Regions from separate parts of the Streptomyces sp. NPDC086147 genome, predicted to be linked through region 4. Evidence: riboswitches for the same ligand, from Rfam matches in the RefSeq annotation. Region 4 holds a riboswitch; each other region holds the start of a gene.
The links. Region 4 has a riboswitch for cobalamin ahead of AB0398_RS13105 (acyl-CoA thioesterase). Riboswitches for the same ligand answer to the same signal wherever they lie in the genome.
Positions count from the first base shown of each region.

Region 1: another riboswitch for cobalamin. It lies ahead of AB0398_RS20055 (cobalamin biosynthesis protein); the one in region 4 lies ahead of AB0398_RS13105 (acyl-CoA thioesterase).
Region 2: another riboswitch for cobalamin. It lies ahead of cobN (cobaltochelatase subunit CobN); the one in region 4 lies ahead of AB0398_RS13105 (acyl-CoA thioesterase).
Region 3: another riboswitch for cobalamin. It lies ahead of AB0398_RS02695 (ribonucleoside-diphosphate reductase subunit alpha); the one in region 4 lies ahead of AB0398_RS13105 (acyl-CoA thioesterase).

Region 1 covers NZ_JBFBJO010000008.1:264,991-270,132, forward strand. Annotated here, with positions in the region: gene AB0398_RS20045 (putative cobaltochelatase) at 1-966, opposite strand, end outside; gene AB0398_RS20050 (cobyric acid synthase) at 1,040-2,596, opposite strand; gene AB0398_RS20055 (cobalamin biosynthesis protein) at 2,593-3,564, opposite strand; cobalamin riboswitch at 3,596-3,738, opposite strand; gene AB0398_RS20060 (hypothetical protein) at 3,850-4,071, opposite strand; gene AB0398_RS20065 (inorganic phosphate transporter) at 4,084-5,142, opposite strand, start outside.
Region 2 covers NZ_JBFBJO010000003.1:364,821-369,962, forward strand. Annotated here, with positions in the region: gene AB0398_RS09730 (cobalamin biosynthesis protein CobG) at 1-628, opposite strand, end outside; gene AB0398_RS09735 (hypothetical protein) at 762-1,145, opposite strand; gene AB0398_RS09740 (hypothetical protein) at 1,144-1,392, shown strand; cobalamin riboswitch at 1,446-1,572, shown strand; gene cobN (cobaltochelatase subunit CobN) at 1,612-5,142, shown strand, end outside.
Region 3 covers NZ_JBFBJO010000001.1:557,356-562,497, reverse strand. Annotated here, with positions in the region: gene mctP (monocarboxylate uptake permease MctP) at 1-1,065, shown strand, start outside; gene AB0398_RS02700 (GNAT family N-acetyltransferase) at 1,147-1,656, shown strand; cobalamin riboswitch at 1,706-1,846, shown strand; gene AB0398_RS02695 (ribonucleoside-diphosphate reductase subunit alpha) at 1,978-4,353, shown strand; gene AB0398_RS02690 (ribonucleotide-diphosphate reductase subunit beta) at 4,353-5,142, shown strand, end outside.
Region 4 covers NZ_JBFBJO010000004.1:543,013-548,154, reverse strand. Annotated here, with positions in the region: gene AB0398_RS13120 (tetratricopeptide repeat protein) at 1-287, opposite strand, end outside; gene AB0398_RS13115 (tetratricopeptide repeat protein) at 333-1,901, opposite strand; gene AB0398_RS13110 (hypothetical protein) at 1,919-2,407, opposite strand; cobalamin riboswitch at 2,686-2,841, shown strand; gene AB0398_RS13105 (acyl-CoA thioesterase) at 2,914-3,366, shown strand; gene AB0398_RS13100 (ECF transporter S component) at 3,414-4,259, opposite strand; partial or broken gene AB0398_RS13095 (ATP-binding cassette domain-containing protein) at 4,256-5,142, opposite strand, start outside.

The DNA.
Region 1 (5,142 bases), on a different contig from region 4:
CCCCGGCGCGTCGAAGGGCGAGCGCCGGCGGCGGTGGGGGAGGGCCAGGAGCGCGGCCTGCCGCACGTCCTCGGAGGTGACCTCGGTCCGTCCGGCCCAGGCGGCGAGCGCGGTGGCCGTGCGGGCCATGACGATGTCGGCGCGCATCCCGTCCACCTCGAACGCGGCGCAGGTCGCGGCGATCTGGAGCAGCACGGCGTCCCCGAGGGTCACCTGCGGGAGGAGGGCGCGCGCGGCGACGATCCGCTCGCGCAGCGCGCTCTCCTCGCCGGTCCAGCGCGCGGCGAACGCGGCCGGGTCGTCCTCGAAGGCGAGCCGCCGCCGCACGACCTCCACCCGCTGCTCGGGGTCGCGGGAGGCGGCGACCTCCACGGTCAGCCCGAACCGGTCGAGGAGCTGCGGCCGCAGCTCGCCCTCCTCGGGGTTCATGGTCCCGACGAGCAGGAACCGGGCGGCGTGCCGCACGGAGACGCCCTCGCGCTCCACGTGCGAGAAGCCCATGGCGGCGGCGTCGAGGAGGTGGTCGATCAGATGGTCGCTCAGGAGGTTGACCTCGTCGACGTACAGGATGCCCCGGTGCGCGTCGGCGAGCAGCCCCGGCTCGAACGCCTTCACGCCCTCCGCGAGCGCCTTCTCGATGTCGAGCGAGCCGACGAGACGGTCCTCGGAGGCGCCGACGGGGAGTTCGACCATCCGCGCGGGCCGCGCGACCCCCGGACCCGCCTCGTGCGGCCCGTCCGGGCAGCCCGGATCGGGCGAGGCCGGGTCGCAGCCGAACCGGCAGCCCGCGACCACCGGCACGGCCGGCAGCAGCTCGGCGAGCGCCCGCACGGCGGTGGACTTCGCGGTGCCCTTCTCACCCCGGACGAGCACGCCGCCCACGGCCGGGCTGACGGCGTTCAGGAGCAGCGCGAGCCGCAGGTCGTCCATGCCGACGACGGCGGTGAACGGATACCGGGTGCTCATCGGGTGGTCTCTCCTTCGGATCGTTGATGTTCGAATGACGGCGCGCGGCCGTCGACGGCGGGCGTCCCGGTCCTCACGGCGCCCCCGGCGGCACGAACGGCAGCCCCGCAGGGGCGCCCTCCTCGATCAGCCGCAGCAGCGCGTCCGTGTCCGCGTGCTCCTCGATCAGGTCGCCGAGCCGGTCGAGCTGCTCCTCGCGCAGAGTGCCGAACGACGTGTCCGGGGCCGGGACGAACCGGCGCCCGGCCGCCGCCGCGACCTCCCGCAGGAACGCCCGCCGGAAGCCGTCGCTCTCCAGGGAGCCGTGCCAGTGGGTGCCCCACACGGAGCCGACCCGGCACCCGTCCAGGAACGGCTCTCCCCCGCGTACGTCCGCGACGCCGTGGTGGATCTCGTACCCCTCGACCCGCTCGCCGAGCGCCTCGCCGACCGGCCGGGCCAGGGTCTTCTCGACCCCGAACCGCACCCGTACGGGAAGGAGACCGAGCCCGTCGACCACCCCGGCCTTCGACTCGACCTCGTCCTCGATCCGTTCGCCCAGGGCCTGGAAGCCGCCGCAGACGCCGAGCACCGGGCGGCCCTCGGCCGCGCGCCGGGCCAGGGCGTCCGCCAGGCCGCGCTCCCGCAGCCAGGCGAGCGCCTTCACGGTGCCGCGCGTGCCCGGTACGACCACCAGGTCCGCGTCGACCAGTTCCTCGGGCCGGTCCACGAACCGGACGACCACGCCCGGCTCGGCCGCCAGCGCGTCCACGTCCGTGAAGTTGGACATCAGGGGGACGGCGCAGACGGCGACCCGCAGCACGTCCGCGCCGACCGGCGGCGCCACCACCGACTCCCGGACGGTGCCCCGCAGGGAGACCCGCAGGCCGTCCTCCTCGTCGATGCCGAGCCCGTGCGCGTACGGCAGGACGCCGAAGGTCCGGCGCCCGGTCAGGCCGTACAGCATGTCGAGCCCGGGTTCGAGCAGGCTCACGTCGCCCCGGAACTTGTTCACCAGGTACCCGGCGACGAGCGACTGGTCCTCGGGCGACAGCAGCGCCGTCGTGCCGAAGAACTGGGCGAAGACCCCGCCCCGGTCGATGTCCCCGACCACCACCACGGGCAGCTTCGCGGCCCGCGCCACGCCCATGTTCACGATGTCGGTGCGCCGCAGGTTGATCTCGGCCGGGCTGCCCGCGCCCTCGCAGATCACCGCGTCGTACGTGCTCCGCAGCTCCTCCAGGCACGCCATGACCGGCTCGAACAGCTCCTTCTGCCGCCCCCCGTGCAGTGCCTTCCCGGGGGACGACCCCCCGGACCCCCCGAAGAACCCCCGGGCGCTCAGCTCGCCCACCGGCTTGCCCATCAGGACGACCTGGCTGGAGCGGTCGCTGCCCGGCTTGAGCAGCACCGGGTTCATCAGCGCGGTCGGCTCGACCCGGGCGGCCTGCGCCTGCATGGCCTGGGCCCGGCCTATCTCGGCGCCCTCGCGCGTGACGAAGGAGTTGAGGGACATGTTCTGCCCCTTGAACGGCGCCACCTTCAGACCTCTGCGGACCAGCCACCGGCAGATCCCGGCCGTCACGACGCTCTTGCCCGCGTCGGACGTGGTCCCGGCGACCAGCAGCCCCCCGCCCCTCCCGCCCCTCATGCGCTCCTCCGCTTCCCGCGCTTCACCGCGCCGGCGATCAGACGGCCGCCCGCGCAGGCGGCCAGGGTCAGCGCGGTCACCCGGCGCGAGAGCGCCACCGCCCGTTCGATGTCCGCCACCTCGACGGCCCGCCCCTCCCCGTTCAGGACCGGCCGGTGCTCGACGCGCCCGCCGTACGAGAGGGTGCCCCCGAGCCGTACGCCCAACGCGCCCGCGAAGGAGGCCTCGACCGGGCCCGCGTTGGGGCTCGGGTGCTTCGACGCGTCCGCCCGCCAGGCCCGCACGGCCCCGCGCGGGTTCCCGCCGGCGACGGTGGCGAGCGCGGCCGTCAGGCGCGCGCCCGGCCAGCCGGCCAGGTCGTCGAGGCGGGCCGAGGCCCAGCCGAAGCGGCGGTACCGGGGGGACCTGTGGCCGACCATCGCGTCCAGGGTGTTGACGGCCCGGAAGCCGACGAGCCCGGGCACGCCCGCGACCGCGCCCCAGAACAGGGCGCCGACCACGGCGTCCGAGGTGTTCTCGGCGACCGACTCGACGACCGCGCGGGCCATCGCGGGACCGTCCAGGGACTGCGGGTCGCGCCCGCACAGGTGGGGCAGCCGCTCGCGGGCCACCTCCAGGTCCCCGGCGGCCAGTGCCCCGCCGATCGCGCGGGCCTCCCGGCCCAGGGTCGTCCCGCCGACGACGGCCCACACGGAGGCGGCGGTCAGCGCGACGGCGGCGGCCGGCCGGTCCCGCACGGTCCGGGCGGCGAGGGCGCCGAGGGCGGCGGTGGAACCGGCGCAGACGGCGGTGTGCAGGGCGCCCCAGCCGCGGTGGTCGTGGTGGAGGCGCCGCTCGACGGCGGCGGCGGCCCGGCCGAACGCGGCGACGGGGTGGCCCCGGCGGGGGTCGCCGAGGAGCAGGTCGACGGCGAGGCCCGCGGCCGCTCCGTACGCGAAGACACCGGTGGCTCTGGGACGGCCGGGCATGGCGCTGTGTCCTCACTCAGGGTCCGCGCCCTGGATCGACGTGACCGGCGGCGAGAGTTCCTGACTCCCGGACCCTCGGATCCGGTCACAGTGGCGGGACCGCGCCGGATTCGCACCGGGCTTCCTCTGCTGCCGCCGTAATGGCCTCGGCAGTCCACCACGCCCCGAGAACAAGCGTCAACCCAGCCTTGACCTGCGGCGGCGCACTGTGCGGAGCACCACAGAAAAGAGCCGGGCGGTCCGCACCCGAAGGTGCGGACCGCCCGGCCGGTGGAGCGGGGACCGTCAGACGACGATCAGGTAGATGCCGTACGCCACGGCCGCCAGGCACAGCCCGAAGCAGGCGTAGGCGCCGGTGCGGGCCAGGGCGGCGGAGCCTCCCCGGGCCACGGCCTCCTCCTGCTTGGTGAGGCCGACGATGCCGAGGGTGAAGAGGCCCACCAGGGCGACGGTCGCCACGAGGCTGACGCCGAAGACGGAGCCGAGGGCTGCCCAGTCGATCTTCATGTGGTTCTTTCCTTAGACCTTCGCGGCCGGGGCCGGGGGAGCGGTCGGGTCGGTGGGGGCCGGGGCGAGGATGGTCGCCTTGAGGTTCTCGTCGGTGACGGCGGCCACGGAGCCGGCCGGCGGCGGCGGGGTGACGGCCGCGATGGCGGTGGTCACCACGCCCGCGGGCTCGGCGTCGGAGGCGTCGAGGTCGTCGGCCGTGACGTTGTGGTGGTCGACCGGCTTGCGGCGGGAGAGCGCCCAGATGACGGCCGAGCCGGTCACGAGCAGGACCGCGACGGCGGCGATGCCCCAGGGGCCCTGCTTGGTGAGGAACTCGGCGCCGGCGCCGACCAGGCCCGCGGCGGGCAGGGTCAGGCCCCAGGCGACGAACATCCGGGTCGCGGTCGACCAGCGGACGACACCGCCCTTGCGGCCGAGGCCGGCGCCCATCACGGCACCCGAGCAGGACTGGGTGGTGGAGAGGGAGAAGCCGAGGTGCGAGGAGGCCAGGATGACCGTCGCGGCGCTGGTCTGGGCGGCGAAGCCCTGCTGCGGCTGGAGGTCGGTGAGGCCCTTGCCCATGGTGCGGATGATGCGCCAGCCGCCGAGGTAGGTGCCGAGCGCGATGGCGACACCGGCGGAGACGACGACCCAGAGGGGCGGGTTCGAGCCGGGGGCGACGACGCCCTGGGTGACCAGGGCGAGGGTGATGATGCCCATCGTCTTCTGGGCGTCGTTGGTGCCGTGGGCGAGCGAGACGAGACCGGCGGAGGCGATCTGGCCGGCCCGGTAGCCCTTGGCCGTGGCCTTCGCCTCGGGGTTCGCCTTGATCCGGTACGTCAGCCTGGTCGCGAACATCGCGGCGAGACCCGCGACGAGCGGCGCGGCGACGGCCGGGATGAGGACCTTGGTGACGATGGTGGGGCCGTTCACGGCCGACCAGCCGGCCGACATGACCGCGGCGCCGATGAGGCCGCCGAAGAGCGCGTGGGAGGAGCTGGACGGGAGTCCGAGCAGCCACGTCAGCAGGTTCCACAGGATGGCGCCGACCAGCGCGGCGAAGATCACCTCTGTGCGGATGCCCTCTTC
Region 2 (5,142 bases), on a different contig from region 4:
CGCGGGCGGCGGAGAGGAAGACACGGGCGGCGGCGAGGGCGGCGCGGGGCGCGTCGTCGGCGGCGACGCGCACGGCCCGGCCGCCCAGGTGCAGGAGCGCGGTGCGGGGGTCCACTGCGACCAAGGTCACATCCCCGCCGAGGCCGGTGACGTCGCCGCGGCCGTCGTCCAGGACGAAGAGGAAGCGCCCGGAGAGCGCGGCGGCCCAGGGCGCGGCGCAGAGCCGTTCGTCCAGCTCGCGGGCCCACAACTGCACGTCGGCGGCGCCGAGTCCGTCGAGGCCCGCGGCCGGGGAGACCACGATGTTGCGGACGCGCTCGTGGGTGGCCGAGGGCAGCAGGCCCGCCTCCGCCAGGAGCGCCGCGAGCTCCGCCCCGCAGCCGTCCGCGAGGCCGCGCAGCTCGGCGTTCCCGCGCGAGGTGACGCTGATCCGCCCGTCCCCCAGGGACTCGGCGGCGTCCGCCAGGACCTCGACCTGATGCGCCGTCAACCTCCCTGCGGGCAGCCGCAGTCGGGCCAGGTGCCCGTCGTCGGCGGAGTGCAGCCGCAGCGCCCCGGGGCAGGCGTCGCCGCGCTCCCGCACACGGGGTGCGCCGGGGGCGGGCTTCGGGGTCGGGACGGGCGGCATGGCGGCGAGCATACCCACGGGAAAACCGGCGGTCGGCGGGGTGTGACGGGCCTGACTCGGGGGGCTCGGGCGGGCGCGGCCGACCCGGCCCCCGGTGCTTCGGCGGGCGCGCTCCGGTCCCGCCGGACGTGCCCTAGGACGTTCCGCCCGCGGTCGCGAGCAACGCGCTCGCCGCCAGGACGGGGACGAGGAGGGTGGTGCAGAGCCAGACGGACGCGACGCGGTCCATGGTGATCTCCTCGCCGCTCAGCAGTTGGGCGAAGTGGTGCCGGTACATCCGGCGCCGGAACGGGAGCAGGGCGACCGGCATGGACACGGCCATGACGCTGTACAGGAACAGGTAGATCCCCTCCCGCTCCCGGTTCAGCAGCTCCAGCAGGGCGACCACGGAGAAGAGGGCGGGGAACCCCGCGAAGACGACCCGCACGGCGGTCTTCCGCATGCCCTCCGCCCTGTCCCGCAACTCCTCCGGCGCCTCGTCGATCCCGGTGGCGGAGAACCTCTCCATCGTGATCATGAGCACCAGGGTCGCCGCCGTCGCGATCAGCCACCACGTGTGCACCGGTACGGAGAACAGCACCGTCCACCCCCTTTCCTCGCACCGGCTCGCGCCGGGTGGCGTCAGCATGACCGGCCCGCCCGGCGCCGCGCACTGCCGGTGCCCGGCAGTCTTCGGCCCGCGCTCCTGCGCGCCCCGGCTCCCGGCCACCCCGGCCCCCGGCGCGGAGGCACCGGTCCGCTGTCCGCCCCAGGACCCGGTGTGATCCGCCTGACCCTCCCGCTCCCTCCGGCGTCCGGAGCTCACGATCTAGGATGCAAGCGGCATGGGGTCCCAGGACCCCGGGGAGGAAGCCCGGTGAGATTCCGGCGCGGTCCCGCCACTGTGAGCCGGCCCGGTGTTCTCGGGCCGGTGAGTCAGGAACTCCTGCCGTCCACACGACCACCCGGGGCGCGGACAACCCCGAGGAAGGCCTGCGCTCGCCATGCTTCTGCTGCTGTCGCACTCCGACACCGACCTGCTCAGCGCCCGCGCGGCCGGCGGACCGGTGGAGTACCGGTTCGCCAACCCGTCCCGGCTCCCGCTCGCCGACCTCGACGGGCTGCTCGACGGCGCCGAACTCGTCGTCGTCCGGCTCCTCGGCGGGCTCCGCTCCTGGCAGGACGGGCTCGACGCGATTCGCGCCGCCGGGAAGCCTGTCGTCGTGCTCAGCGGTGAGCAGGCGCCCGACGCGCAGCTCATGGAGGCGTCCACCGTGCCCGTCGGCGTCGCCACCGAGGCGCACGCCTACCTGGCGCACGGCGGCCCCGCCAACCTGGAGCAGCTCGCCCGCTTCCTCTCCGACACCGTCCTGCTCACCGGCCACGGCTTCGAGGCCCCGGCCGCCGCCCCCACCTGGGGCCCGCTGGAGCGCACCCCGAAGGCCACCGAGGGCCCGACGATCGCCGTGCTCTACTACCGCGCCCACCACATGAGCGGCAACACCGCCTTCGTCGGCGCCCTGTGCGACGCGATAGAGGACGCCGGCGCGCGGGCCCTCCCGCTGTACGTGGCCTCCCTGCGCGCCCCCGAGCCGGAGCTGCTCGACACCCTCCGCACCGCCGACGCGATCGTCACCACCGTCCTCGCGGCGGGCGGCACCAAGCCCGCCGAGGCGCAGGCCGGCGGCGACGAGGAGGCCTGGGACGCGGGCGCGCTCGCCTCGCTCGACGTGCCGATCCTCCAGGCCCTCTGCCTGACCGGCTCGCGGTCCGCGTGGGAGGAGAACGACGAGGGCCTCTCCCCGCTGGACTCCGCCAGCCAGGTCGCCGTCCCCGAGTTCGACGGGCGCCTGATCACCGTCCCGTTCTCCTTCAAGGAGATCGACGAGGACGGCCTGCCCGCGTACGTGGCGGACGCCGAGCGCGCGGCCCGCGTCGCCGGGATCGCCGTGCGGCACGCCCGCCTCCGGCACATCCCGAACGCCGAGAAGAGGCTCGCGCTCGTCCTCTCCGCGTACCCCACCAAGCACTCCCGCATCGGCAACGCCGTCGGCCTGGACACCCCCGCCTCCGCCGTCTCCCTCCTTCGCCGGCTGATCGAGGAGGGCTACGACTTCGGGCCCGCCGAGGACCTCCCCGGCCTGGTCTCGGGCGACGGCGACGAGCTGATCTACGCCCTCATCGAGGCCGGCGGCCACGACCAGGACTGGCTGACCGAGGAGCAGTTGGCCAGGAACCCGGTCCGCATCCCGGCCGCCGACTACAAGCGCTGGTACGCGACCCTCCCCGAGGAGCTGCGCACCCACGTCGAGGAGCACTGGGGCCCGGCGCCCGGCGAGATGTTCCTCGACCGGTCGCGGAACCCGGAGGGCGACATCGTGCTCGCCGCCCTGCGGCGCGGGAACCTCCTCGTCCTCATCCAGCCGCCGCGCGGCTTCGGCGAGAACCCGATCGCGATCTACCACGACCCCGACCTCCCGCCGTCCCACCACTACCTGGCCGCCTACCGCTGGATCGCGGCCCGCGCCGAGGACGGCGGCTTCGGCGCCGACGCCATGGTCCACCTGGGCAAGCACGGCAACCTGGAGTGGCTGCCCGGCAAGAACGCCGGCCTGTCCGCCGCCTGCGGCCCGGACGCGGCCCTCGGCGACCTGCCGCTGGTCTACCCGTTCCTGGTCAACGACCCGGGCGAGGGCACCCAGGCCAAGCGGCGCGTGCACGCCACCCTGGTCGACCACCTGGTGCCGCCGATGGCCCGCGCCGACTCGTACGGCGACATCGCGCGCCTGGAGCAGCTGCTCGACGAGTACGCGCAGATCTCCTCCATGGACCCGGCGAAGCTGCCCGCGATCCGCGCCCAGATCTGGACCCTGATCCAGGCCGCCAAGCTCGACCACGACCTCGGTCTGGAGGAGCGCCCGGAGGACGACGGCTTCGACGACTTCCTGCTGCACGTCGACGGCTGGCTGTGCGAGGTCAAGGACGCCCAGATCCGCGACGGCCTGCACGTCCTCGGCGGCGCCCCGGCCGGCGAGGCCCGGGTCAACCTGGTCCTCTCCATCCTGCGCGCCCGCCAGATCTGGGGCGGCACGCAGGCGCTGCCCGGTCTGCGCGAGGCCCTGGGCCTGGACGAGTCGGCCGCGACCCGCACCACCGCCGACGAGGCGGAGGCGAAGGCGCGCGAGCTCGTCGAGGCGATGGAGGCCGCCGACTGGGCGGTGGACGCGGTCGAGTCGGTCGCGGCCGACCACGGTCCCGACGTCCGGGCCGTGCTGCGGTTCGCCGCCGAGCAGGTCGTGCCGCGCCTGGCCGCCACCACCGACGAGCTGGCGCACGCCGTGCACGCGCTGAACGGCGGCTTCGTCCCGGCCGGTCCGTCCGGTTCCCCGCTCCGGGGCCTGGTCAACGTCCTGCCGACCGGCCGCAACTTCTACTCCGTCGACCCGAAGGCCGTCCCCTCCCGCCTCGCCTGGGAGACCGGCCAGGCGCTCGCGGACTCGCTCCTGGAGCGCTACCGCACCGACAACGGCGAGTGGCCGACCTCCGTGGGCCTCTCCCTGTGGGGCACGAGCGCGATGCGCACCGCCGGCGACGACGTCGCCGAGGCGCTCGCCCTGCTCGGCGTCCGCCCGCTGTGGGACGAGGCCTCGCGCCGCGTGAACGGCCTGGAGCCGATCCCGCTCGCGGAGCTGGGCCGTCCGCGCATCGACGTCACCCTGCGCATCTCGGGCTTCTTCCGCGACGCGTTCCCGCACGTCATCGGCCTCCTGGACGACGCCGTACGGCTGGTGGCCGGCCTTGAGGACGAGTCCGCCTCGGACAACCACGTACGGGCCCATGCGCAGGCCGACCTCGCCGAGCACGGCGACGAGCGGCGCGCCACCACCCGCATCTTCGGCTCCCGGCCGGGGACGTACGGCGCGGGCATCCTCCAGCTGATCGACTCCCGCGACTGGCGCACGGACGCCGACCTCGCCGAGGTGTACACGGTGTGGGGCGGCTACGCGTACGGGCGCGGGCTCGAAGGGCGCCCGGCGCGGGCCGAGATGGAGACCGCGTACAAGCGGATCGCGGTGGCCGCGAAGAACACGGACACGCGCGAGCACGACATCGCGGACTCGGACGACTACTTCCAGTATCACGGCGGCATGGTGGCGACCGTGCGCGCGCTCAAGGGCACGGCCCCCGAGGCGTACATCGGCGACTCGACCCGTCCGGAGACCGTCCGCACCCGCACCCTGGTCGAGGAGACCTCCCGGGTCTTCCGGGCCCGCGTGGTCAACCCGCGCTGGATCGAGGCGATGCGCCGCCACGGCTACAAGGGCGCGTTCGAGCTGGCGGCGACCGTCGACTACCTCTTCGGGTACGACGCCACGACGGGCGTGGTGGCCGACTGGATGTACGACAAGCTGACGCAGGAGTACGTCCTCGACCCGGAGAACCAGGCCTTCCTGAAGGAGGCCAACCCCTGGGCCCTGCACGGCATCGCGGAGCGCCTCCTGGAGGCCGAGTCGCGCGGCATGTGGGAGAAGCCG
Region 3 (5,142 bases), on a different contig from region 4:
CTCGCGGCCTACACCTACTCCTCCGGCCTGCGCGCCCCCGCGCTCATCGCCTTCGTCAAGGACACCCTGATCTACGTCGTCATCGCGGTGGCGATCATCTACATCCCGATCAAGCTGGGCGGCTTCGACGAGATCTTCGCCCAGGCGGGCGAGAAGTTCACCACCAACAAGGTCGGTGGACTCGTGCCCGGCGAGGCCGGCCAGTGGACGTACGCGACGCTCGCGCTCGGCTCCGCGCTCGCGCTCTTCATGTACCCGCACTCCATCACGGCGACGCTGTCGTCCCGGAGTCGCGAGGTCATCCGCCGCAACACCACGATCCTGCCGCTGTACTCGCTGATGCTGGGCCTGCTCGCGCTGCTGGGCTTCATGGCGATCGCCGCCGGCATCAAGGTCGAGAACGGCCAGCTCGCCATCCCGCAGCTCTTCGAGACGATGTTCCCCGACTGGTTCGCGGGCGTCGCGTTCGCCGCGATCGGCATCGGCGCGCTCGTCCCGGCCGCGATCATGTCGATCGCCGCCGCCAACCTCTTCACCAGGAACATCTACAAGGACTTCATCAAGCCGGACGCCACCCCGGCACAGGAGACCAAGGTCTCCAAGATCGTCTCGCTCCTGGTCAAGGTCGGCGCCCTCGTGTTCGTTCTGACCATGGACAAGACGGTCGCCATCAACTTCCAGCTCCTCGGCGGCATCTGGATCCTCCAGACCTTCCCCGCCCTGGTCGGGGGGCTCTTCACCCGCTGGTTCCACCGCTGGGCACTGCTCGCCGGCTGGGCCGTCGGCATGCTGTACGGCACGATCGCGGCCTACAACGTGTCGACGCCGAAGCAGGCGCACTTCGGCGGCTCCTCCGCCGAGATCCCCGGCATCGGCGAGATCGGCTACATCGGCCTCACCGCCTTCGTCCTCAACGTCGTGGTCACCGTGGTCCTCACCCTCGTCCTCAAGGCCCTCAAGGCCCCCGAGGGCGTCGACGAGACCTCCCCGTCGGACTACACGGCCGACGCCGGCGACCCCGGCGTGAAGACCGAGATGGAGAAGGCCACCGCGCCCACCCACTGACACCGGCAGCACCGAAAGGGCCCGGGACCTCCACCAGGAGGCCCCGGGCCCCGCCGCTTCCCCGGCGTGCACACTTCCCCCATGGACTTCACGATCAGGGCGGTACGGCCCGAGGAGTACGAGGTGCTCGGCGAACTGACCGGGCGCACCTATCTGGACGACGGACTGCTGAAGTACGGGGCCGAGGACTCCTACCTGGCCGTGCTGCGGGACACGGAGCGGCGGGCCCGCGAGAGCGAGGTCCTCGTCGCGGAGGACACCGGGGACGCGGCGGGGCGGATCGTCGGCGGGGTGACCTTCGCCCGGGGCGGCACCCCGTGGGCCGACATCGCGGTGGCCGGCGAGGCCGAGTTCCGGATGCTCGCGGTCGCCCGGGAAGCCCGCGGCCGGGGCGTCGGGGAGGCGCTCGTACGGGCCTGTGTCGACCGGGCGCGGGCCCTCCCGGGGTGCGCCAGGATCGTGCTCTCCACGGGCGCCGAGATGGCCTCCGCGCACCGGATCTACGAGCGGATGGGCTTCGTCCGCACCCCGCACCGGGACTGGGAGCCGGTCCCCGATCACTCTCTGCGCACCTACTCCCTGGAGTTCTGAGCCCACGTCACGCCCAGGGGGCGACACAACATGTGGGGGGTGCCACGAGCGGCGCCCCCCACATGTATGCTCGTCCTCGCTGTCGACGCAGGGGAATCCGGCGCGAATCCGGAACTGTCCCGCAACGGTGTACTTCGTGCGGTTTCGTCCGGGGTGAGTCCGGACACCTGCCGACAGCGCGCCCGGTCCTTCCGTTCCGGGTGCCACAGACGTCCGGGCCTCGCGGAGTGGGCCGGTGGACGCGGCGCGTCATGCCTGGACGCCCGCCCGTCCGCCCTTTCCCCCGCCGAGGCCCCGAGCCGAGCGAGGGAGAGCCCCCACGTGACCATCGCGCCCGCCGATCCGGCTTCGGCCGAGGCTTCCGCGGTCGAGAGCGACGGCCCCGGGACCGTACTGCTGCGGACCCTGACCGACCTCACCGCCGATCTCCCCGACACCGACCCCGGCAAGGTCGCCGCCGCCGCACTCCGCGGCCGCAGCGCCGCCGCGGACGAGGCGGAGCTGCGCGAGCTGGCCACCGAGGCGGCCGCCGGCCTGATCGCCGAGGACCCGGCGTACTCCCGGCTCGCCGCCCGGCTCCTCACCATCACCATCGCGGACGAGGCGGCCTCCCAGGGCTCGGTCAACTTCTCCTCCTCGGTCGCCGTCGGGCACCACGAGGGCCTGATCGCCGACCGCACCGCCGAGTTCGTCGCGCTACACGCCGACCGCCTCGACGCCACGATCGACCGCGCCGGCGACGACCGCTTCGGCTACTTCGGCCTGCGCACCCTCTACTCGCGCTACCTGCTGCGCCACCCGATCACCCGCAAGGTGATCGAGACCCCGCAGCACTTCATGCTGCGCGTCGCCTGCGGTCTGGCCGAGGACGAGGGCGTCCGCGCGCTCGACGAAGTGGCCGCGCTGTACGGCCTGATGAGCCGGCTGGACTACCTGCCGTCCTCCCCCACGCTCTTCAACTCCGGCACCCGCCACCCGCAGATGTCCTCCTGCTACCTCCTGGACTCCCCGCAGGACGAGCTGGACTCCATCTACGACCGCTACCACCAGGTCGCGCGCCTCTCGAAGCACGCGGGCGGCATCGGCCTCTCGTACTCCCGCATCCGCGCCCGCGGTTCGCTGATCCGCGGCACCAACGGGCACTCCAACGGCATCGTGCCGTTCCTGAAGACCCTCGACGCCTCCGTCGCCGCCGTGAACCAGGGCGGCCGCCGCAAGGGCGCCGCCGCCGTCTACCTGGAGACCTGGCACGCGGACATCGAGGAGTTCCTGGAGCTCCGCGACAACACGGGCGAGGACCAGCGCCGCACGCACAACCTGAACCTGGCGCACTGGATCCCGGACGAGTTCATGCGCCGCGTGAACGCCGACGCCGAGTGGTCGCTGTTCTCCCCCTCGGACGTGCCCGAGCTCGTGGACCTGTGGGGCGCGGAGTTCGACGCCGCCTACCGCAAGGCCGAGGCCGACGGTCTGGCCCGCAAGACGATGCCGGCCCGCGACCTGTACGGCCGGATGATGCGGACCCTGGCCCAGACCGGCAACGGCTGGATGACCTTCAAGGACGCCTCGAACCGGACGGCCAACCAGACCGCCGAGCCCGGCCACACCGTCCACTCCTCCAACCTCTGCACGGAGATCCTGGAGGTCACGGACGACGGCGAGACCGCGGTCTGCAACCTGGGCTCGGTCAACCTCGGCGCGTTCGTGGTCGGTTCGGACATCGACTGGGAGCGCCTGGACGCGACCGTCCGCACGGCCGTCACCTTCCTCGACCGGGTCGTCGACATCAACTTCTACCCGACCGAGCAGGCGGGCCGCTCCAACTCCCGCTGGCGTCCGGTCGGCCTGGGCGCCATGGGCCTCCAGGACGTCTTCTTCCAGCTGAAGCTGCCCTTCGACTCCCCCGAGGCGCGGGCGCTCTCCACCCGGATCGCCGAGCGGATCATGCTGGCCGCGTACGAGGCCTCCACCGACCTGGCCGAGCGCAACGGCCCGCTCCCCGCCTGGGAGAAGACCCGCGCGGCCCGCGGCGTGCTGCACCCCGACCACTACGACGTCGAGCTGAACTGGCCGGAGCGCTGGACCGCGCTGCGCGAGCGGATCGCCGCCGTCGGCATGCGCAACAGCCTCCTCCTCGCCATCGCGCCGACCGCGACGATCGCCTCGATCGCCGGCGTGTACGAGTGCATCGAGCCGCAGGTCTCCAACCTGTTCAAGCGCGAGACGCTGTCGGGCGAGTTCCTCCAGGTCAACTCGTACCTGGTCGACGAGCTGAAGAGGCTCGGCGTCTGGGACGCGCAGACCCGCGAGGCGCTGCGCGACTCCAACGGCTCGGTGCAGGGCTTCACCTGGGTCCCGGCCGAGGTGCGCGAGCTGTACCGCACGGCCTGGGAGATCCCGCAGCGCGGCCTGATCGACATGGCCGCCGCCCGCACCCCGTTCCTGGACCAGTCGCAGTCGCTGAACCTGTTCCTGGAGACGCCCACCATCGGCAAGCTGTCGTCGATGTACGCGTACGCCTGGAAGCAGGGCCTGAAGACGACGTACTACCTGCGCTCCCGTCCGGCCACCCGGATCGCCCGCGCCGCCCAGGCGTCGACGGCCGCCGCCGCGCCGATCCCCGTCCAGCAGGCCTCCGACCCCGACGCGGTCGCCTGCTCCCTGGAAAACCCCGAGTCCTGCGAGGCCTGCCAGTAATGAGCTCCACCGAACAGAAGAACCTGCTCGACCCGGGCTTCGAACTCACCCTCCGTCCCATGCGCTACCCGGACTTCTACGAGCGCTACCGGGACGCGATCAAGAACACCTGGACCGTCGAGGAGGTCGACCTCCACTCGGACGTCGCCGACCTCGCCAAGCTGACCCCGGCCGAGCAGCACATGATCGGCCGTCTGGTCGCGTTCTTCGCGACGGGCGACTCGATCGTCTCGAACAACCTGGTCCTGACCCTCTACAAGCACATCAACTCCCCCGAGGCGCGGCTGTACCTGAGCCGGCAGCTCTTCGAGGAGGCCGTGCACGTCCAGTTCTATCTGACGCTGCTCGACACCTACCTGCCCGACCCGGACGACCGCGCCGCAGCGTTCGACGCGGTCGAGGAGATCCCCTCCATCCGCGAGAAGGCGCAGTTCTGCTTCAAGTGGATGGACTCGGTCGAGAAGATCGAGCGCCTGGAGACGGCCGCCGACCGCCGCCGCTTCCTGCTGAACCTGATCTGCTTCGCGGCGTGCATCGAGGGCCTGTTCTTCTACGGCGCCTTCGCCTACGTGTACTGGTTCCGGTCCCGGGGCCTGCTGCACGGCCTGGCGACCGGCACCAACTGGGTCTTCCGCGACGAGACGATGCACATGAACTTCGCCTTCGAGGTCGTGGACACCGTCCGCAAGGAGGAGCCGGAGCTCTTCGACGACGCGCTCCAGCAGCAGGTCACGGACATGCTGAGGGAGGCCGTGGAGGCGGAGCTCCAGTTCGGCCGCGACCTGTGCG
Region 4 (5,142 bases):
AGATGGTGGTCCCCGCCGAACGCGCGGACGCAGGCGTCGAGGTTCTCCTCGTACAGGCGGACGGCCTCGTCGTGTCGTCCCGCCGCCTGCCACGTACGGGCGAGGGTGTTGCGCGCGGTGAGGGCGGAGAGGTCCTCGCCGTCCTCGGACGAGTCGGGGAACGAGCCGTACGCGGACGCGGGGTCTTCCCCGAGCAGGGCGAGCGCCTTGTCCTCGTCGCCCACGGCCCGGTAGGCGTCGGCGAGGTTGTTGCGGCTGGCGAGGGTGAGCCGGTGCGTCGCCCCCAGGACGCGTTCCTCGTCGCGCAGGACCCGCTCGTACAGGAGGATGGCCTATTTGATGTGCCCCGCCGCATCGTGGGCGTGCGCCAGGTTGTGGCGGCAGGCGAGCGTGTGGATGTCGTCGTGGCCGAGTTCCCGCTCGTGGTGGGCGAGGGACCGGCGGAGGTGCTCGGCGGCCCGGGCCACGAGTCCCTGGCTGATGAGGAACACGCCGGTGTGGTCGAGGAGCCGCGCCGTGGTTCCGGTGTCGGCGGACCGCGGCGTGTGGTCGGCCAGCGCGTCCATGTGCGGGAGCAGGGTGCGGCCGGTCGGCCAGGTGGCGGGATCCTGCCAGTCGGTCGGCCGGACGACGGCCTCCAGCGCGGCGGTCGCGCGCCCCCGGGCCTCGGTGATGAGGCCGGGCGCGCGGTGCGGGTCGTCGGTGTCGGAGGTCCGCGCGACGGACTGGACCAGCCGGTGGACGGAGAGGGCGCGCGCCTCGGGATCGACGGTGATCATGCTGTACGCGTTGAGGACGCCGATCGCGTCGACGACCCCGGCCGGCGCGTCCTCGTCGTCCAGGAGGCCGGTGGGGATGCCGTCGGGCGCGTACCAGGCCAGGGTGCGCAGCATGTCGGCGGCCTGCGGTCGCCGTTCGCGGATGTCGTCCAGCGTGACGCGCCAGATGCGGGCGATGGTGCGTTCGTGGACGGTGAAGCCCTCGCCGCCCCGCTGGTACAGCGGGCCGGGGTTCTGCCGGAGCAGGCCCAGGTAGGCGGCCGGGGTCAGCAGGGGGTTCTGGGCGAGATAGGCGGCGGCCTGTTCGACGGCCAGGGGGAGATGGCCCAGGTCCGCGCAGAGTTCGGCCGCTCCGGACAGGTCCCGGCCGCCGCCGACGGTCGCGATGCGGGTGAGCAGGGCCAGCGATTCGTCCGGTCGCAGGACGTCGAGCCGGATGACCTCGCCGGCGTCGTGCCACACCGTGGCGAGCCTGCTGGTGACGAGAAAACGCCCGTGGGGCAGGCGGGCCAGGAGCGGGGCGATGTCCGCGACGTGGTTGACGTTGTCCAGGACGAGCAGCCAGCCGCTGTGCGTGGCCAGCCACTGCATCCCGTTCTCGGCCAGGGCTTCCACCGTCAGCGCCTTGGAGACGGCGGGCTGCAGGGCGGTGGCGAGGGCGGCCAGGCCCCGTTCCACGCCCGCCGCGCTGTCGGCGGACATCCACCGGACGGGCGCGAGACGGTGCTTGCGGGCCCGGGTGGCCGCCCAGTGCGCGACCAGCGTGCTCTTGCCGACCCCGCCGAGTCCGTGCACGGCCTGGAGCCCCACGCCGCCGTTCCTCTTCATGGCGGCGTCGAGGCGTTCGAGTTCGGCGGTGCGCCCCACGAAGCGGGTGGTGCGGTACGGCAGGTTGTCCAGTCCGGGACGGGCCTTGACCTCGGACACGGGCCGCACCGCCTCCGGGGGGAGCACCACGCCGGAATGGGCGTGGTAGATGCCCGTGACGGCGATGCCGCCGTGCGTCGCGCTCGCGTTCCCGCTGCCCGTCACCCGCTGTGCGGGGGTGACGCCGTCCTCCGCGCCCCCGGCCGGGGTGTGCGTGCCGGGATCGCGTCCTCTGCCCCATCGCCACCTGGCCATACCGAGGTCCCGGCCGTCTACTCGGTCACGATGCCGCTGATCGCGCTGGACCCCGCGCCGGCGGCCTCCGCGTCCCCGGTGTTCACGGCGCGTGCGGCGCGCCCGTCGCCCGACCGCCTCACCCCGGTCACGGCGCTGCCGCCGTCCCGCGCCAGTGCGTTCCCGGTCGCCAGGGCCGTGTCGGCCTCCGGGTCGGCGACGAGGGCCGACAGGGCGCGCAGGTCCCGGGCTGCCCGCTCCCGGTCCCCCGCGTCGAGGGATTCGAGCAGGTTCTCGAACCGTTCCTGCCACACCCCTTCCTGGCGCGACAGCTCCCGGTCCGGGTCCGTGGCGGCGCCCGGCTCAAGCGCCCGGGCCGTCCGGTCCAGCCTTTCCAGTTCGGCCCGCCCCCGCTCCGCGTCACCGCGGCCGAACAGTTCGGCGACCCGCTGCCGCACCGCGTGCCAGGCGTCGGTGCCGGCGGCCTGGACCACCGCCCCGCCGCCCGCCGCGGCCAACGCGGTCAAAGCCTCGGTCAGCAAAGTCCCCACCCGCCCCTCACGTCGCCCCGCCTCTTCTCCCCGGCAACGTACAGGCCCGCCGCCGCGTACGGGGTTCGGTTCAAGCCAGTCGGAGCCTTCCACCGAGGCTCCTCGGCGCGGGCCCCGTCCCGGATCAGGGGCGTCGGGCCGGGGAGACGTACTCCCCGCCCGGCCGGCGGCGACGCGCAGGACGGCCCCGTCGGGGTGCCGCGTAGGCTGGTCGCGCAGCTGGTTCGCCCCCGTCCGCCAGGCGGGAGGCGTCGTAAGAGGGAACCCGGTGGGAATCCGGGACTGCCCCGCAGCGGTGAGCGGGAACGACCGCCGTCATACGCACTGGGCCCGGAGAGGGCCTGGGAAGCGACGGCCAGTAGGAGTCCTCCGGACGAGTCCGGTGGGCGTGCCCGCGAGTCCGAAGACCTGCCCGCTGCCCGCGCGCCCACACCCCGTGCGCGCGGAACAGCACCCGCCGCGACTCGCGAAGGAGAGTTGACGTGGCCGATCCCACCGTCACCAGCCCCGTTCCCGCCGCCCGTCCCACCAAGACGCCGGACGACTCCCGGGTCGTCCTCGCCCACATCATGAGCGAGCACGACACCAATCTCTACGGCACCATCCACGGCGGCGTGATGATGAAGCTCATCGACGACGCCGCGGCGGCCGCCGCCGGGCGGCACGCCGACGGCCCGGCCGTCACCGTCTCCGTCGACCGGATGACCTTCCTCGCCCCCGTGCGGGCCGGAGACCTGCTCAGCGTCGAGGCGGGCCTCGAACGGGCCGGGCGGACGTCGATGACCGTCGGGGTCCGGGTGACCTCCGAGCGCTGGAACAGCACCGGCCCCGCCACCGAGGTGGCCACCGCCTTCCTGACCTTCGTCGCCATCGACGCCGACGGCACCCCGCGCCCCGTCCCCGTCCTCGACGTACCGCTGCCCGGCCTGTCCTGACCGGGCGGCGGCTCTCCGGGACCGCCGGCACCGCCGACGCGTGAGGCCTACGCCCGTTCGGCCCGCGGCTCCGGTGCGTCCTCCTCCTTCCGGAGGGGCCGGGAGGAGAAGCGGACCGGGGCCTGGAAGCGGGCCTTGCGGGCGGCGCGGCGGAAGACGGTGAGGACGGCCGGTCCCGCGAGGACGACGCAGACGAAGTTGGTGACGGCGCGGCCCGTGTCCCAGCCGAGGGAGGTGGCCAGGTCGAAGGCCAGGTACCGCTGGAACTGCTCGGTGAACGGGAGCCCGGGGAGGTAGGCGATGGAGCTGTTCGGATCGAGCGAGAACGGCCAGAAGGAGAGGTTGAGGAGGAAGCCGAAGAGGTAGCCGGAGAGCGAGCCGTACACCGCGAGCAGGGCGACCTCGCGGCGCCCCGTGGCCTTCGGGAGGAACCCGGCGAGCATGCCGACGAAGGCGCAGCCGAACATCTGGTACGGCATCCAGGGGCCGACGCCGCCGGTGATGAGCGCCGAGGCGAACAGGGACGTGCAGCCCAGGGTGAAGCCGAAGCCGGGGCCGTAGACCCGGCCCGCGAGCACGAGGATGAAGAACACCGTCTCGATGCCGGCCGTGCCCGCGCCGAGGGGACGGATGGCGGCGTTGACCGCGGAGAGGACCCCCAGCATGGCCAGCGCCTTGGAGTCGATGCCGCCTTCGGCGATCTCGGAGATCACCACGCAGAGCACGATCACCAGGAGCACGCCGAAGATCAGCGGCGGGGCGTAGTTCGAGTCGAACTTCCCGGGTGCGACGAGGAACGGCCAGAAGAACGCGACGACGCCGAGGAAGGCCGCCATGGCGATGACGACTCCGGCCCGGGCGCGGATGCGGATGGCGGCGGTGGACGTGCTCATGAGGCCGGGCCCGTTCCGTCGATGTCGGCGTCGGCGTCGGCGTCGAGTACGGCCGTCAGCTGGTCCACCGTGAGGAAGGGCAGGGGCGCCAGGATCTTCGCGGTCTGGGGGGCGAAGACCGGCGAGGCGACGATGACCTCGGTGGTGGGGCCGTCGGCGACGACGTCGCCCTCCGCCATGACGACGACCCGGTCGGCCGCGCGGGCGACGAACTCCACGTCGTGGGTGGAGACGACGACGGAGCGGCCCTCGGCGGCGAGGGCGTCCACGATGCCGATCAGCTCGCCCTTGGCCCGGTAGTCGAGACCGCGCGTGGGCTCGTCGAGGAGCAGCACCCGTGGCGCGGCGGCGAGTTGGATCGCCAGGACGAGGGCCAGCTTCTGTCCCTCGGACAGGTCGCGCGGATGGGTGGTGTCGGGGATGCCGGGCGCAAGGCGGTCCAGGAGGGCGCGGGCCGGGACGCCGTCGGCCGCGACCCCGGACTCGGCGTCGGCCTGGTCGAGTTCCTGCTTGACGCTCTCCAGGTAGAGCAGGTCCGTGGGGGTCTGCGGCACCAGGCCGACGAGCCGCCGGGCCTCGGCCGCCGGGAGCTTCCGGGGGTCCCGCTTCCCCGGCCCGTCCGGTCCCCCGACGGAGACGGAGCCGGCCTTGCGGGGCCCGGAGCCCTGGAGGGCCCAGAGCAGGGAGGACTTCCCGGAGCCGTTGCGGCCCATCAGGGCCGTGATCTCGCCGCCGCGCAGGTCGAGGTCGACCTCGCGGACCGCCGGCACGCCCTGGTACGTCACGGTGACGCCGCGGGCGGTGAGGAGGGTGGGGCGGTCGGTGTCGGGGGCGGGCCGCGCGGGCGGAGGGGTGACGCCGCTCAGCCGGGTGTGCAGGGGGG